DNA from 4 places in the Massilia suwonensis genome. Region 4 is predicted to be linked to each of the others. Evidence: predicted binding sites of a transcription regulator. Region 4 holds the regulator's gene; each other region holds the start of a gene.
The links. The regulator sigma-54, encoded in region 4, starts transcription at its own class of promoters, with help from an activator protein. The targets are predictions, from matches to a motif close to TGGCANGNAANCTGCTTT.

Region 1 (4,083 bases), on a different contig from region 4:
GTGCATCGTCAACCACGACGGCGTGTTCGACACGCGCGGCATGGCTTATTCGACCGAAGAGCAATGGTTCACCGACTGGGAAAACGGCGGCGCCTATTTCGCCGTGCCCGAGCAGCACGAGCGCTTCAATCCGGTCCACCACGTGAACAAGTGGAAGACGCCGATGCTCGTGATCCAGGGCGACCTCGACTTCCGCATCCCGACCGCCCAGGGCCTGTCCACCTTCACGGCCCTGCAGCGCAAGGGCATCGAAAGCAAGCTGCTCGTGTTCCCGGACGAAAACCACTGGGTGCTGAAGCCGGCCAATTCGCTGCTCTGGCACCACACGGTGATCGGCTGGCTCGACCAGCACCTGAAGCAATGATTTTGGCAATTTGACCCGAAATCGACCCGCCGCATGGCGGGTTTTTTTACGACAAACGTCAAATTAATTGCTTTTGGTTATCTAATGGAATGGTATGATTCTGCCCTTGCCAGACCAAAGGCTTTTACTTCAAGTACCTACTGCATGCACGTCGGACAGGCGAACGAGCTCAAACCCCAGGATGTCGACTTCGAGACCATGAATCTCCAGGTCGGCACGCGCCTGCAGCTCATCACCCATCGCCGCGTCAAGCCGGTCCAGCACTTCTCGAGCCTGATCGGCTACGTCAAGGATGAGTACATCATCCTCAAGATCCCGATGGAAAGCGGCGCGCCGATCGCACTGGCCGAGGGCGAGCGCCTGACGATCCGCGTGTTCTCGGGCATCAAGGTCTGTTCCTTCGCCTGCACCGTCGAGCGCGTGTTCGCGCGGCCCCTGTACTATGTCCACGTTTCCTTTCCGACCTCGGTGCAGGGCACCAGCCTGCGCACGGCAATGCGGGTCAAGGTCGACCTGCCCGCGCAGATCCACGGCAGCGGCACCCACAACAAACCGCTGGCCTGCACGATCCTGAATTTGTCGGTGAGCGGCGCCCTGGTGGTGTCTCCGAACCGCCTGCCGGCTGACGAAGAGCAGATCACGCTGCAGTTCTCGCTGAAGGCGCCGCCGGACGACCAGGAAGTGCGGGTGTCGACGCGCGCGGCGATCCGCAACGTCAACGTCGCCAAGGCGGCCGACGACAGCGACCTGTACACTTACGGCCTGCAATTCATCGACCTCGATCCGGGGCACTACACCCTGCTGCAGAACATGACCTATGAGGCGCTGCTGGCCGACCGGCAGAAGATCGTCTGAGGCGCGTCGCCTGCAATGCAAGACCCCGCTGCGGCGGGGTTTTTTATTGGTGGATCAGCCGGCCTTGCCCTTGCAGACCGCTTCGGGGCCGATCTGCTTTTGCGGAACGGTCGGCGCGCTGCAGCTCCAGACGCCGCTATCCTTGTCGCGCGTGAGGGTGATGGTCTGGTCCTTGACGCTGGCGGGACCGGCCACGATCTGGCAAGTCAGGCTGGCGGCCTCGGTGTTGGCGGCCGCGCCGAACTTGCAGTTGGCGGTGGGCTTGTCGGCGGCGGCCAGGCCGATGTCTTGCGGCCCTGCGACGGTCTCGCCATCGTTGAGGCGGGTATCGACACCGACCTTGCCGGCGGCGACTTCGGCCAGGGCCACGCCGAACTTCGATTTCGCCATGTAGTCCTGGTAGGCGGGAATCGCGATCGTCACCAGGATTCCGATGATGGCGACGACGATCATCAGTTCGACCAGGGTAAAGCCTGCTTCTTTCTTCCTCACAAGGTTCGTGCGTGTCACGGTAATTCTCCGGTGGTTGAAGAGTCCGCAACGATAACCGTGAGCGCCAGAGCACGATTGAGGAGACGCAGCCAAAAACAAAAACCCCGCCGAAGCGGGGTTCTTGAGTCAGGCAAGGCCGGTATTACGAAGCTTTGCAGACGCCTTCCGGGCCAATCAGTTTCTGGGCGACATTTGCGCCGCAGGTCCAGGCGCCGCTGGTGGCGTCACGGGTCAGGGTGATGGTCTTCTCTTTCACGCTGGCAGGACCGGCGACGATCTTGCAGGTCAGGGTGGTGGCGCTGGCGCCGAAGGTGCAGTTCGCGGTCGGCTTGTCAGCAGCGGCCAGGCCTGCGTCTTCCGGCGCGGCAATGGTTTCGCCGTCGTTCAGCTTGGCATCGAAACCGACTTTACCGGCCGACACTTCAGCCAGGGCAGCGCCGAACTTCGACTTGGCGGTGTAGTCCTGGTAAGCAGGGATGGCGACAGCAGCCAGGATGCCGATGATCGCGACGACGATCATCAGTTCGATCAGGGTGAAACCCGCTTGGGCCTTCTTAACAATTTTCATCGATTTCATGGTGTTACTCCGGTCAGGTAGAGAGGGGGTGTCTGTTGCGTTGCTTGGTGCCACGCTTTCTCTATTGCAAGCCGCGTGCCAGCCTGATTTCGCCCCTGTTCAATAATTACCCAACAATAAAAGTGACAAAAGCCGTCGCTGGACAGCTTTTGGGGTGACAAGTTTTGTCGGCTGCTGCCAATTTATGCCAGATGGGTGAACATTTTTGCATGGTCGAGCACGAGCGTTTTGCGTAGCCGACAAAACAAAAACCCCGCCGTAGCGGGGTCTTGGTGGATGCAAGTTCAGCTATTAGCCGGCGGTCTTGCCGGTGCAGATGCCGGTCGCGCCGATGAGCTTTTGCGGCACGGTAGTGGCAGCGCAGGTCCAGGCGCCGGTGGTTGCGTCGCGGCTCAGGGTGATGACCTGGTCTTTCACGCTTGCCGGACCGGCGACGATCTTGCAGCTCAGGCCGGTAGCAGGAGCGGCAGCAACGTCGAATTCGCAGTTGGCGGTCTTGTCGGCTTTCTTGTTCAGGCCAGCCTGTTCAGGTGCGGTGACGGTGTCGCCGTCGTTCAGACGCGAATCGTAGCCCACTTTACCAGCCGACACTTCAGCCAGTGCGGCGCCAAACTTCGACTTGGCGGTGTAGTCCTGGTAGGCGGGGATCGCGACAGCAGCCAGGATGCCGATGATGGCGACAACGATCATCAGTTCGATCAGGGTGAAGCCGGCTTGGGTCTTCTTAACAATTTTCATCGATTTCATGGAGTTCTCCGGGTAGGTATTGGGTTGTCTGTTTTGGTAGTGCTTCGTGCCACGTTCTCTATATTGCAAGCGCCGTGCCAGCCCATTTCCGCATGGAATCGATAATTCGATGACAATAAAAGCGACAAAAGATGTCATTACAGCTAGTTGGTATGACAAATTTTGTCACTCAGTGTGCAATTTCTGTCTGACAACAATTCAGCTGACGAAAATTGTTGTGCCGGTCTATGCACCAATAAAAAAGGGAAGCCCGCAGGCTTCCCTCTTCAGAACAAGAACTGTCCGGTATTACAGCATGGCCTTCAGCAGGCGTGCCATTTCCGATGGGTTCTTGGTGGCTTTGATGCCGCACTCTTCCATGATGTCCAGCTTGGCTTGCGCGGTGTCGGCGCCGCCCGAGATCAGCGCGCCGGCGTGGCCCATGCGCTTGCCCGGAGGAGCGGTGACACCGGCGATGAAGCCCACGACCGGCTTCTTCATGTTGTCCTTGACCCAACGTGCTGCGTTGGCTTCGTCAGGACCGCCGATTTCGCCGATCATGATGACCGCGTCGGTATCAGGATCGTCGTTGAACATCTTCATCACGTCGATGTGCTTCAGACCGTTGATCGGGTCGCCGCCGATGCCGACTGCCGACGATTGGCCCAGACCCAGTGCGGTCAGCTGGCCGACTGCTTCATAGGTCAGGGTGCCCGAGCGCGAGACGACGCCGATGCGGCCCTTGCGGTGGATGTGACCCGGCATGATGCCGATCTTGATTTCGTCCGGGGTGATCAGGCCTGGGCAGTTCGGGCCCAGCAGCAGGGTCTTCGAGCCGGCCTTGGCCATGCGGTCCTTCAGGGCCATCATGTCACGGACAGGGATGCCTTCGGTGATGCAGATTGCCAGGTCCAGGTCGGCTTCGACGGCTTCCCAGATCGCGGCGGCGGCGCCTGCCGGCGGCACGTAGATGACCGACACGGTCGCGCCGGTAGCGGCTTTCGCTTCGGTGACGTTGGCGTAGATTGGAATGCCTTCGAAGTCTTCGCCGGCTTTCTTCGGGTTCACG
Region 2 (4,083 bases), on a different contig from region 4:
TTCGCCAGGTCCTTGTAGCCGCCCACCGCACCCAGGCCTTCGGTGCCCTTGGTCAGGCCCGCCGCCAGGCCGATACCGGCCCAGCCGCCGATCCCGGACAGCACGCCGACGTACTGCTTGCCCTTGTACTCCCAGGTGTGGACGTTGCCGATGATGCCGGACGGGGTCTTGAACTTCCACAGTTCCTTGCCGTTCAGGTCGACCGCTTTCAGGTAGCCCTCCAGGGTGCCGTAGAACACGACGTCGCCGGCAGTCGAGAGCGCGCCGCTCCAGACCGAGAATTTCTCGGGCTTGGACCAGAGGATCTTGCCGGTGCCGGCATCCCAGGCGATGAAGTTACCCAGTCCGCCATGGCTGTTCGGCGCCGCATACATCGAGAGCGTCGAGCCGACATAGGGCTGGCCGGCCGTGTACTCGATCTGGAAAGGCTCGTAGTCCATGCAGACGTGGTTCGTCGGCACATAGAAGATGCCGTTCTTGCGGTTGAAGCTGGCCGGCTGCTGGTCCTTGGTGCCGAGCGCCGAGGGGCAGATGCCTTTCGAATTGAAATCGGGACCGTTCTTGTCGGTGCTGTACTTGGCCACGACTTGCGGACGCCCGCTCTTCATGTCGACGTGGGTCGCCCAGTTCACTTTCGGGTCGTATTTTTCGGCGACCAGCAGCTCGCCGCTGACGCGGTCGAGGGTGTAGGCGAAGCCGTTGCGGTCGAAGTGCACCAGGGCCTTGCGCGGCTGGCCCTTGACCTTGATGTCGGCCAGGATCATTTCGTTGACGCCGTCGTAATCCCACTCGTCGTGCGGCGTCATCTGGTAAACCCATTTCGCCATCCCGGTGTCGAGATCGCGGGCGAAGATGGTCATCGACCACTTGTTGTCGCCGGGACGCTGGCGCGGGTTCCAGGTGCTCGGGTTGCCGGTGCCGTAGTAGACCAGGTTGGTCGCCGGATCGTAGCTGTACCAGCCCCAGGTCGTGCCGCCGCCCAGTTTCCACTGGTCGCCCTGCCAGCTCTTGAGCGAGGAATCGGGGCCGATCGGCGCCATCTTGCCGTCGGTCCAGGTCATGGTTTTGCCGGGGTCGACCATCAGTTCGTTGTCGGGCCCGGTGCTGTAGGCCTTCCACAGGATTTTGCCGGTGTTCATGTCGTGCGCCGTCACGCGTCCGCGCACACCGAATTCGCCGCCGCTGATACCGGTGAGCACCTTGTCCTTGAACACGTGCGGGGTATTGGTCGTGGTCTCGCCGATCTTCGGATCGCCGACCTTGATCTTCCAGAGCTCGGCGCCGGTCTTGGCATCGAGCGCGACCAGGGTGGTGTCGGCCTGCTGCAGGAAGATCTTGCCGTTGGCGTAGGCCACGCCGCGGTTGACGGTGTCGCAGCACATCACGGGAATGACGGTCGGGTCCTGCTTCGGCTCGTACTTCCAGCGGATGCTCTGGTCTTCCAGAGAGAGTGCGAACACCTTGTTCGGGAAGGGGCTGTGGATGTACATGGTGTCGCCGACGACCAGCGGTCCGCCTTCGTGGCCGCGCAGCACGCCGGTGGAGAAGGTCCAGGCGACCTGCAGGTTCTTGGCATTCTTGGCGGTGATCTGTTTCAGCTCGCTGTAGCGGTGATTCGCGAAGTTACCGGACTGCATGGCCCAGTTCTTCGGATCCTTCGTCAGCTGCTCGACGTCGGAGTTGGCGGCAAAGGCCGGGGCAGCCGCCAGCGCCAGGCACGGCCACCAGCGGATGAGTCTTGTAGTGAGTGACATGGTTAAGTCTCCTTTGGTTTTATACGCGGTGCGACCTGATTACGCTTGCAGGCAAACTTCCGGACTGCGACAGGCGGGGTAGCCCCAACCAACAGCACAGCACTTACCGTGCCAGTGTCTGCATGTGCGTACTGCGCGGCGTCCTGTGCAGAATTCGTGACAGTCGGCCCTGAACGTGTGCCATCCGTGACGCAGCACCGTACTGAACATCGTGCGCAACATCGAACTCATCATCGGGCTCAACGCTCGGGCACGTGACAGGCCTTGCTGGCGCTGGCCTGCAAGGCTTTGTACTTGTTCGCCATCACCTTGACGGTCGGCGGATCGCGGAACATGCCGCCCCGCTCGCCCGCCAGGGTCTGGTTGCGCTGGGCGGTCGACATCGCCACGTAGTCCTCGTACGACATTTCCTTGGCGATGTGGTCGATAGCGCAGGAACATTTGTAGAGGTACTCGTATTTGCCCTCGTGTTTCTGCATGCATTCGAGCACGTACTCGACCCGGCCGCTGGTCGGGAAATCGTGGGCCTGGACGGCCAAGGGCGCCAGGCCCGCCGCCAACAACAATATGCTTCGCTTCATCTTCTCTCCATGGGGCTCGCAGCGGCCGGTCAGGTGCGGACCGGCCACTGCGTGTTCCGCAGGTATTGGTTATGCGTTCCTGAGCACGCCACGCTGCTTGGCGACGTGGGTCGAGATCGCGTCCATCAGGGCCGGCGAGAGCGCGTCGTAGGGCGGCAGGCCCATCTCGGTCAGGCGGGCACGCACCGCGCCCATCTCTTGCGGCGGGGCGCCTGCCTCGATGATCGAGGAGACGAAGGCGGCGAACTCGGGCGGAGCCCAGCCCTTTTCTTTGGAGAGCTCGGTGTGCACGAAGTCGAGTCCATAGAAGGCGTGTCCGGTGTTTTCGATGCGCCCGTACATGTGGACACCGCAGTCGCGGCAGGCGTAGCGCTGGATCGTGGCGCTCTGGTCGACGACCTGCAGCTTGTCTTCGTTGGCGGTGACCTTGACATTCTCGCGTCCGACCACGGCGACTTGCGAAAACAGCGCGCCGGCCGGCTTCCAGCACTTGGTGCAGCCGCACACGTGGTTGTGCGCCACCTGCCCTTTGATCTCGACCGTGACCGGATTGCTGCTGCACAGACAGGTCAGCGTGCCGCCCGCGAAGTTGGGGTCGGACCGCTTCATGCCGTCGACTGCCGGATGGATATTGGTTGCACTGCTCATGATCGCGTCTCCTTGTGGTTGGATTAGTACAGCACGACCGAGCGGATCGACTGCCCGCTCTTCATCAGCTCGAAGCCTTCGTTGATGCGCTCGAGCGGTAAGGTATGGGTGATCAGGTCGTCGATGTTGATCTTGCCGTCCATGTACCAGTCGACGATCTTCGGCACGTCGGTGCGGCCGCGCGCGCCGCCGAAAGCAGAGCCTTTCCATTGGCGCCCGGTGACGAGCTGGAAGGGCCGCGTGCTGATTTCCTGGCCGGCCGCGGCGACGCCGATGATGAAGGATTGGCCCCAGCCCTTGTGGCAGCACTCGAGCGCCTGGCGCATCAGCTGGACGCTGCCGACACACTCGAAGGAAAAGTCGGCGCCGCCGTCGGTCAGCTGCACGATGTGGTCGACGACGTTGCCGACCTCGTTCGGATTGACGAAGTGGGTCATGCCGAACTTGCGCGCGATCTCGACGCGGCCGGGATTGATGTCGATGCCGATGATCTTGTCGGCCCCGACCATTTTCGCGCCCTGGATCACGTTCAGGCCGATGCCGCCCAGGCCGAACACGACGACGTTCGCGCCGGCTTCCACCTTGGCCGAGAACACGACGGCGCCGACGCCCGTGGTGACGCCGCAGCCGATGTAGCAGGCTTTATCGAAGGGCGCGTCGGAGCGGATTTTCGCGAGGGCGATTTCGGGGACGACGATGTAGTTGGAAAAGGTCGAGGTGCCCATGTAGTGGAACAGCTGCTGGCCGTCGATCGAGAAACGCGAGGTTGCGTCGGGCATCAGGCCGCGTCCCTGGGTCGCGCGGATCGACTGGCATAGATTCGTCTTGCGCGACAGGCAGAATTTGCATTGCCTGCATTCGGGCGTGTACAGGGGGATGACGTGGTCGTCGCGCTTGACCGAGGTGACGCCGGGGCCGGTCTCGAGCACGATGCCGGCGCCCTCGTGGCCGAGGATGGCAGGGAAAATGCCCTCGGGGTCGGCACCGGACAAGGTGTAGTAATCGGTGTGGCAGATACCGGTCGCCTTGATCTCGACCAGTACCTCGCCGGCGCGCGGCCCCTCCAGGTCGACCTCGGCGATGGACAGGGGTTCTCCGGC
Region 3 (4,083 bases), on a different contig from region 4:
CTTACCGCCATGGCCAGCAGGGAGGCTGCGAACGCGCGTTTCATTGGGTATCCTTTCCAGTCGATTCGGTCCTGTGAGTGTCGGTCGATCGTGCCAGAGCGGCGCCCGGCAGTATGTTGGAGAACGTACATTGAACAAGGGATAACGGTTCAAATCTGTGACAGGCGCCAGCACGCCAAACCGAAGCGCCCTCTGCAGAAATAAGCGAAACGCGAGACAATGCGGGATTCCATTTTCGACTGTTATTTCTCGACAATGTCTACCTCCACTACGCTTTCCGTTCCGCCGCGCGCGGACATCAACCTGAAGCCGCTCGGCGTCGCCCTGCTGCTGATCCTGCTCGGCACCTGGTACCTCGGGCAGAACGTCAGCGCCAAGCTGGCTTCCCTGTTCGTGGTCGGCTCGCTGCTCGGCATGGCCCTGTATCACGCCGCCTTCGGTTTTACCTCGGCCTGGCGCGTCTTCATCGCCGACGGCCGCGGCGCCGGCCTGCGCGCGCAGATGCTGATGCTGGCCGTCGGCGTGGCGCTGTTCTTCCCGGCGCTCGCCAGCGGCACCCTGTTCGGCAATCCGGTCACGGGCCTGGTCTCTCCGGCCGGCACCTCGGTGATCGTCGGCGCCTTCATCTTCGGCATCGGCATGCAGCTGGGCGGCGGCTGCGCTTCCGGCACGCTGTACACGGTGGGCGGCGGCAGCACGCGCATGCTGGTCACGCTGTTCTTCTTCATCGTCGGTTCCCTGATCGGCACCGCCTACATGCCGTTCTGGACCTCGCTGCCGCAGCTGGCGCCGATCTCGCTGGTGAAAACCCTGGGGACCGGGCCGGCGCTGCTGCTCAACTGGGCCGTGTTCGCGCTGATCGCCTTTATCACTGTCGTGGTCGAGAAGCGCCGTCACGGCCGCATTGTCGTCTCGCCGGTGAAATCGACCGGCCGCGCGACCTGGCTGCATGGTCCCTGGCCGCTGGTGGCGGGCGCGCTGGCGCTGGTGCTGCTGAATTTCGCGACGCTGGCGCTGTCGGGCCGGCCCTGGGGCGTGACCTCGGCCTTTGCCCTGTGGGGCGCCAAGGGCGCGGCGCTGATCGGCATCGATACCCCGAGCTGGGCCTACTGGTCGACCAAGGCGAACGCCGCCGCGCTGGCCGCGCCGGTAACGCAGGACGTGACCTCGATGATGGACATCGGCATCGTGCTCGGCGCGATGGCCGCCGCTGCCCTGGCCGGCCGCTACGCACCGGTGTGGAAGCTGCCGCTGCGTTCCCTGGTCGCGGCCATGGTCGGCGGCCTGATGCTGGGCTTCGGCGCACGCCTGGCCTATGGCTGCAACATCGGCGCCTACTTCAGCGGCATCGTCTCGGGCAGCCTGCACGGCTGGCTGTGGTTGATTGCCGCGTTTGCCGGCAACGTCTTCGGTACGCGCCTGCGTCCGCTGTTCGGACTCGAAGTCGAGCGTGTGAAGCTTGCCGCCTGCTGAATGCGTGCTTTCAGGCCGGAGAGAACCTCCGGCCTGCCAATTGTTTCTCCGATTTTACATTCAAGATCAAATTCGCAACAAAAATTAGTGTCGAGAAACTTTACATCTGGATTTTGTATTTACAATCGGAAAATTTATTTCTTTTAGGATCAGATGCTTATGAATTTGGCATAATTTTTGCTAACTCAGCATGGGTAACAGAAAAGTCCGAAACGCATACGGACACGTCCAAACCTACTGAAAGCAAACTATGTCAAACAATGTTCTGCGTCCCGCCCTGATCGCGGCTTTTGGCGTCATGTTGTCGCTGCCGATGTTTGCATCGGCAGCCGTCGTTAATTCGACGACCACCGCTACAGCCGATTTCACCGTTCCTCAAGCCTTTGCGTCAAACACCACTACCGGGACAAGCTCAGCCACTGCTAATACGACATCGAAATCCACATCGACGAATATTGCCAAATTCGACGCCAGTACCGGCGTTCTGACTGGCGTGAAGGTGAATGTAGCGTCTCAGTACAAACAGTCGACCACCTTAGCGGCGCCGGGCGTTGCTGGAAACAGCGGCAAGAAGGATGCGGCGGGCACGGGTACCGGTTCACTCCAGATAAGCTTGCCTGGCGCCTCGGCGCCGGCGACATGGACCACCACCGCCCAGCCCCTTACCTGCGACGGGAAGCGCGACGTGGGTTGCTCTGCCAGCACGGCGCCTGGAAAGACGACCGTCGACGGTACGCTGACGGCTGGCGCGCTGGACCAATATGTCGGCGCGGGCACCAGTTTCGCCGTGAACACCCAGGCAACCGTAGCGGCCCGGACGACCAATAACACCTTTGCCAGCGCTACCACCACCTCGACGCTCGACTGGACCGGCACGCTGAGCGCAACCTACGAGTACCTGCTGCACGCGGCGCAGTCCTTCGAAGACGGCAGCTCGGCACTGACCCTGAACCTGGACTTCGGCTCGGTCTACCTGGGCGATAGCGCGGCCGACCAGCTCTTCTCGATCTTTAACGGTAAAGGCGCGCGTGTCGGCCTGCAGCTGACCAATGTCAGCGAAACGGGCAGCGGCAACGGCATGTTCTCGACCAACCTGGACACCTACAACAACATCGCCGCCGGCGGCAGCCAGGGCTTCAAGGCTTCCTTCCTGGCCAGCCAGCTGGGCAGCTTCAGCACCACCTACCAGCTGACGCTGGCAGACCTGGCGCCGTCGACCTACGCGGCGAACACGCTGTATTCGGGCTATGGCCTGACGCTGAACCTGGCCGGTAATGTCATCGCACGCCCGGTCCAGAACGACGTTCCGGAACCGGCAACCCTAATGCTGCTGGGCCTGGGCGCCGCAGCCTTCGGCGTCAGCCGCAAGCGCAAGGCCTGAGAAACGGTGGCTCAGCCTGGCCGGGCCTTCGTAGCGCGGCCCGGCCGGTCTGGTGGCGCCTGGAAGTGCTCGACCAGGAAGTCGATGAAGGCGCGCGCGCGCAGCGTCTGGTTGCGCTGGCTCGGATAGTAGACGAACAGGTCGGCGTCGGGCAGGGAGAATTCGGGCAGCACGATCTTCAGCCGGCCGCTGTCGAGGTAGCGGGCCAGGTCCCATTCCGAGCGGATCAAAATGCCATGGCCGTCCAGGGCCCAGCCGAGCACGATGTCGCCGTCGTTACTGGACACCATGCCGTGCACCTTGACGACCTCGCTGGCGTCGCCCTGCGTGAAGCGCCAGATGCCGTAGGCCTCGTCGTTCTGGCGGTGGATGATGCAGCGGTGGCTGGCGAGATCCGCGAGCGTCTGCGGCGTGCCGTGGCGCGCCAGGTAGGCCGGCGAGGCACAGAGGAAGCGCCGGTTCGACATGATGCGCCGCGCATTCAATCTCTTGTCGGGCAAGGCGCCGAAGCGGATGGCGAGATCGAAGCCGCTTTCGACCAGGTCGACCGGACGGTCGGTCACCTCTACCTGCACCTCGATCTCCGGGTAGCGCTGGGCGAAGCTTGAGACCAGCGGCGCGATCGTGGTGCGTCCGAAGCCGAGCGTCGCGTTCACGCGCAGCAGCCCGCGCGGGGTGCCGCGTCCCTGCGCCACCTCGTCTTCCATTTCCGTGATCTCGGCCAGGATGCGCGTCGCGTGACGCAGATAGGTCTCGCCCTCGCTGGTGAGGCTGACGCTGCGCGTGGTGCGGTTCAGCAGGCGCACTCCCAGGCGGCTTTCCAGCGCCGCCAGCCGCTTGGTCGCAGCCGGCGGCGTCAGGTCCAGTGCGCGCGCCGCGGCGGCCAGGCTGCCGTGGCGGGCAACCAGTACGAAGAAGCGCATGTCCGAGGTCGGCTCAGTATTCACTTGGGCTCAATTCATAATTAAATTGAGGGAAATTATAGGCCTGTCGCCAGCGCTTAAGCTACGGTTTTCGCACAAGGGAGTCCGCCATGAGAATCGTAGAAATCCGGGAACAGACGCTGCCCATCAGCTCGCCGATCCGCAACGCCTACATCGACTTCAGCAAGATGACGCTGAGCCTGGTCGCCGTGATCACCGACGTGATCCGCGATGGCAAGCAGGTGGTCGGCTACGGCTTCAATTCCAACGGCCGCTACGGCCAGGGCAAGCTGATGCGCGAACGTT
Region 4 (4,083 bases):
GACCGCGGACACGGTCGCGTCGTCGCGCCAGGCCAGCAGGATGTCGGCGAGGCGGCGCACCATCGCCAGGGAGAGGGAATTCAGGGCCTTCGGGCGGTCGAGCGTGATGACGCCGGTGCCGTTGGCAACGCGGGTGAGGACGTGGTCGGTCATGGTCAGCGCAATAGATGAAAAGACATGCATTTTACCCAAGCCCGCCTACGCCGCGCACAAAATGAAAAGGGCGCCCTTCCGGCGCCCTCGTTCAGACGGTGCTTGCTTGCCGAGAATTACATCGCGGCAGCGGCCTCTCCGCCTTCAGGCAGGCGCTTGAGCGCCTCACGACTATGGTCCTTCAACATCGTCTTGTATTTCATTACCTGGCGGTCGAGCCGGTCCATCAGGAGGTCGATCGCTGCGTACAGGTCTTGCGCCACACTTTCCACATGCACCGTCTTGCCGGAGACGCGCAGGTTGATCTCGGCCTTTTGTCGTTTGTCTTTTTCAGTCAGGTTGTCGATCGCGAGGATGACATGGGAATCGATCACTTGATCGAAATGGCGGGTGATGCGTTCCAGCTTGTTCTGTACGTATTCACGAATGGCGGGGGTGACGTCGAGGTGGTGACCGCTGATAGTGAGATTCATACACACTCCTTTGAAAAGTGAGCGGCGCCCGCGCCGCGCAAGGAGTGCGCATGGGGGCCGCTGTTACAAGGATTTGCGGAGACTGACGGGAGGAATCTTGAGTGCCTCGCGGTATTTTGCAACCGTGCGGCGCGCAATGACCATGCCTTGTTCACCGAGCATTTCCGCGATCTTGCTGTCGGATAATGGGTTCTTTGGGTCCTCTGCTCCTGTCAGTTGCGCAATGAGCGCCCGTATCGCCGTGGACGATGCTTCGCCCCCCGCTTCGGTGGCGACATGGCTTCCGAAGAAATACTTCAGCTCAAACATGCCGTGCGGGGTCAGCATGAATTTCTGAGTTGTTACCCGAGAAATAGTGCTCTCGTGTAGACCTAGTGTATCAGCTATCTCGCGAAGCACAAGGGGACGCATGGCAACCGCGCCATGGCTGAAAAAGTTCTTCTGGCGCTCCACAATTGCCTGCGAAACACGCAGGATCGTGTCGAAGCGCTGGCGCATATTTTTAATCAACCACTTCGCTTCCTGCAGCTGCGCGCTCATCTGGCCTTCGCCTTTTCCCTGCTTGAGCAGGTTGGCGTAGACGTTGTTCACACGCAGGCGCGGCATCACCTCGTTGTTCAGCGAGACGCTCCAGCCGTTCTTCGATTTGCGGACAATAACGTCCGGAACGACATAGTCCGAGACGCTCGATGCGAAGGCCGCGCCGGGATGCGGATTGCACTGGCGGATCACGGCCTGCGCTTCGCGCAGGTCTTCGTCGTCGCAGTCGAGCGCCTTTTTCAGCTTGGTGAATTCGCGCTGCGCGAACCAGTTCAGGTAACCCTCGACGATCTTCAAAGCCATGCGCCGCGTCACCAGCGGCACGCCGGGCATGGCGCGGATCTGCAGCGCCAGGCACTCGGCCGCGCTGCGCGCACCGACGCCGACCGGATCGAGGCTTTGCACCAGCGCCAGCGCGCAGCGCAGTTCGTCCATCTCGACTTCGAGTTCGCTCGGCAGGCGCGCGTGAATTTCGTCGAGCTGCTCTTCGAGGTAGCCGTTGTCGTCGATGGCATCGATCACCAGTTCGGCCAGCGCGCGGTCGCGCGCCGAGACGGCGGTGACGCGGATCTGTTCGCACAGGTGCTCGCGCAGGGTCACGCCCATCGCGCCCAGCTGCGGACGGCCGTCGTCGTCGCCTTCGGCATTGCCGCTGCGAGAAAGGTCGCCCCACTCGCCCTCGGCTTCGCCGCGTTCGACGTCGCCGCCCTCGCCGCCTTCCGGCGCATCGGGGGCAGGAGCACCTTCTTCGCCGTTCGGCGCAGGCGCTTCGCTCGGTGCCGGCGCGGCATTGATGGCGCCGTCGGCCAGCAGGCGAACCGAGTGGTCGAGCGGATCGTCGAGCCGTTCGAGCAGCGGGTTATCCGACAGGATCTGCTCGATCTCCTGGTGCAGTTCGAGCGTGGAGAGCTGCAGCAGGCGGATCGACTGCTGAAGCTGCGGCGTGAGCGCCAGGTGCTGCGAAGTCCGGAGTTGCAGGGATTGTTTCATGGTCCGCTTAGGTTCTGATCCGTTACTACATGCGGAAGTGTTCGCCCAGGTAGACGCGCCGTACCGACTCGTCCGCGATGATGTCGTCGGGACGGCCCGACGCCAGCACGGCGCCCTGGTTGATGATGTAGGCGCGGTCGCAGATGCCGAGCGTCTCGCGCACATTGTGGTCGGTGATCAGCACGCCGATGCCGCGCTCCTTCAGGAAGCGCACGATGCGCTGGATCTCGATCACGGCGATCGGGTCGACGCCGGCAAACGGTTCGTCCAGCAGCACGAAGCGCGGATTGGTCGCCAGTGCGCGCGCGATCTCGACGCGGCGGCGCTCGCCGCCCGACAGCGACAGCGCCGGGTTCTCGCGCAGCTTCTCGATCTGCAGTTCGGCCAGCAGCGAATCGAGGCGCTCGTCGATGGCGGCGCGGCTCAGCGACTTGCCGTTCTCGTCGTGCTGCAGTTCGAGCACGGCGCGGATGTTGTCTTCGACGGTCAGCTTGCGAAACACCGAGGCTTCCTGCGGCAGGTAGGACAAACCCAGTACCGCGCGGCGGTGGATCGGCAGGCTCGAGATATCGGTGCCGTTGATTTCGATCGAGCCGGCGTCCGACGGCACCAGGCCGACGATCATGTAGAACGAGGTGGTCTTGCCGGCGCCGTTCGGGCCGAGCAGGCCGACCACTTCGCCACAGCCGACCTCCAGGGACACGTCGCGCACGACCAGGCGCTTGCCATAGCTTTTTTGCAGGCCCCGTACGACCAGGGTACTGCGGTTGTCGCGTGCATCCTTCATTATTTCTTTCCTGCCGCTGCCGGCGTTGCTGCCGGGGTTGCCGGTACGGCTGCTGCAGGCGCTGCTGCGGGGGCGCCCGTTGCAGTACGGCGCGGCGCGATGATCAGGGTGCCGCGGCCGCCGCCGACCTTGCTTTCGCCGCTGGCGTCGTTGCGCACGGTCGCCACTTCGCGCCGGCTGTCGTACGAGATGTAGGCGCCGTCGATCTGGTTGGTGAGGCGGCTGTTTTCCAGCTCCTTCACGACCGCCTTCGAGAACAGCTTCACCACTTCCACGCGCTCGTCGTATTCGATGCGCTCGGCTTGCCCTTCCATCCAGAGGTCAGGTCCGCCGTCGCGCTTCTGGCGGAAGGTCGCGACGCGGCCCGGGCCCGAGGTGAGCGTGACGTTCATGTAGCCTTCCGGCGTTTCCTTCACCAGGGCGCGGTCCGATTTCATGACCAGGGTGCCGCGCGTGAGGACCACGTTGCCGGTCAGGATGCGCGTCTGCGTGACTTCGTCGACGTCGAGCGAGTCGAAGTTGATGACGGCCTGCTTGAGCGAGTCGGCGCGCTCGGCGTGGGCTGGCGAGAGCGACAGCGAGAGCAGGGAAACGAAGGCGGCGACAGCTATTTTTTTCATTGGGGTCGTTCCTGTTATTGGTTGGGTGCGGCGCTCTGGCGCGGCGGATAGACGATCGTGCCGCGCCCGCCCAGGTGCAGCTTCTGGGTCGGATTCTCGGCCACCAGGCCGACGGCGTTGACGGAAGCGGCGCCGAGCGTCATCTGGACCGGGCGATTCGTCTTGACGATCTCGTCGTCGGCCAGCACGGTCAGGGCCTCGGTCCTGGCGCGCAGCGCTTCGCTGTTGGGCGTGGCGGGACGCGCGATGTCGACATTGCCCATCAACTCGACGCGGTTCTCGCCGTGGTACACCTGGCCGCGCTCGGCGTGCATGGTCATGCGCGGACGGCCCGGCGCCATGCTCTCCACGACCGGCTTGCTCACTTCGGAGACATCGTTGTCCGGATGGTGGGCCAGGCGCTCGCCCGACATCACGTAGCGCGGCACACCCTGCTCCGTCATGCGCACGAAGCTGAAGTTCTCGACGATGTAGTCCGGCTCGTTCAGGTTGTTGCCGACCCGCGCGGGATCCTCGGCCT

Region 1: a site for sigma-54 is predicted at 2,352-2,369, ahead of ACFPQ5_RS19460 (pilin). Genes of this name have one in related genera too.
Region 2: a site for sigma-54 is predicted at 1,851-1,868, ahead of ACFPQ5_RS03405 (methanol/ethanol family PQQ-dependent dehydrogenase). Genes of this name have one in related genera too.
Region 3: a site for sigma-54 is predicted at 1,640-1,657, ahead of ACFPQ5_RS06680 (PEP-CTERM sorting domain-containing protein). Genes of this name have one in related genera too.

The regions. Positions count from the first base shown of each region.
Region 1 covers NZ_JBHSMR010000013.1:2,525,860-2,529,942, forward strand. The annotation lists gene ACFPQ5_RS19445 (S9 family peptidase) at 1-364, shown strand, start outside; gene ACFPQ5_RS19450 (flagellar brake protein) at 509-1,219, shown strand; gene ACFPQ5_RS19455 (pilin) at 1,274-1,729, opposite strand; gene ACFPQ5_RS19460 (pilin) at 1,854-2,288, opposite strand; gene ACFPQ5_RS19465 (pilin) at 2,580-3,035, opposite strand; gene sucD (succinate--CoA ligase subunit alpha) at 3,324-4,083, opposite strand, start outside.
Region 2 covers NZ_JBHSMR010000006.1:21,794-25,876, forward strand. The annotation lists gene ACFPQ5_RS03405 (methanol/ethanol family PQQ-dependent dehydrogenase) at 1-1,754, opposite strand, end outside; gene ACFPQ5_RS03410 (hypothetical protein) at 1,994-2,335, opposite strand; gene gfa (S-(hydroxymethyl)glutathione synthase) at 2,405-2,983, opposite strand; gene ACFPQ5_RS03420 (S-(hydroxymethyl)glutathione dehydrogenase/class III alcohol dehydrogenase) at 3,007-4,083, opposite strand, start outside.
Region 3 covers NZ_JBHSMR010000011.1:9,022-13,104, reverse strand. The annotation lists gene ACFPQ5_RS06690 (YbhB/YbcL family Raf kinase inhibitor-like protein) at 1-44, opposite strand, end outside; gene ACFPQ5_RS06685 (YeeE/YedE family protein) at 256-1,473, shown strand; gene ACFPQ5_RS06680 (PEP-CTERM sorting domain-containing protein) at 1,724-2,854, shown strand; gene ACFPQ5_RS06675 (LysR substrate-binding domain-containing protein) at 2,866-3,801, opposite strand; gene ACFPQ5_RS06670 (mandelate racemase/muconate lactonizing enzyme family protein) at 3,888-4,083, shown strand, end outside.
Region 4 covers NZ_JBHSMR010000015.1:165,530-169,612, forward strand. The annotation lists gene ACFPQ5_RS24290 (enoyl-CoA hydratase/isomerase family protein) at 1-153, opposite strand, end outside; gene hpf (ribosome hibernation-promoting factor, HPF/YfiA family) at 270-626, opposite strand; gene ACFPQ5_RS24300 (RNA polymerase factor sigma-54) at 690-2,156, opposite strand; gene lptB (LPS export ABC transporter ATP-binding protein) at 2,182-2,943, opposite strand; gene lptA (lipopolysaccharide transport periplasmic protein LptA) at 2,943-3,563, opposite strand; gene lptC (LPS export ABC transporter periplasmic protein LptC) at 3,578-4,083, opposite strand, start outside.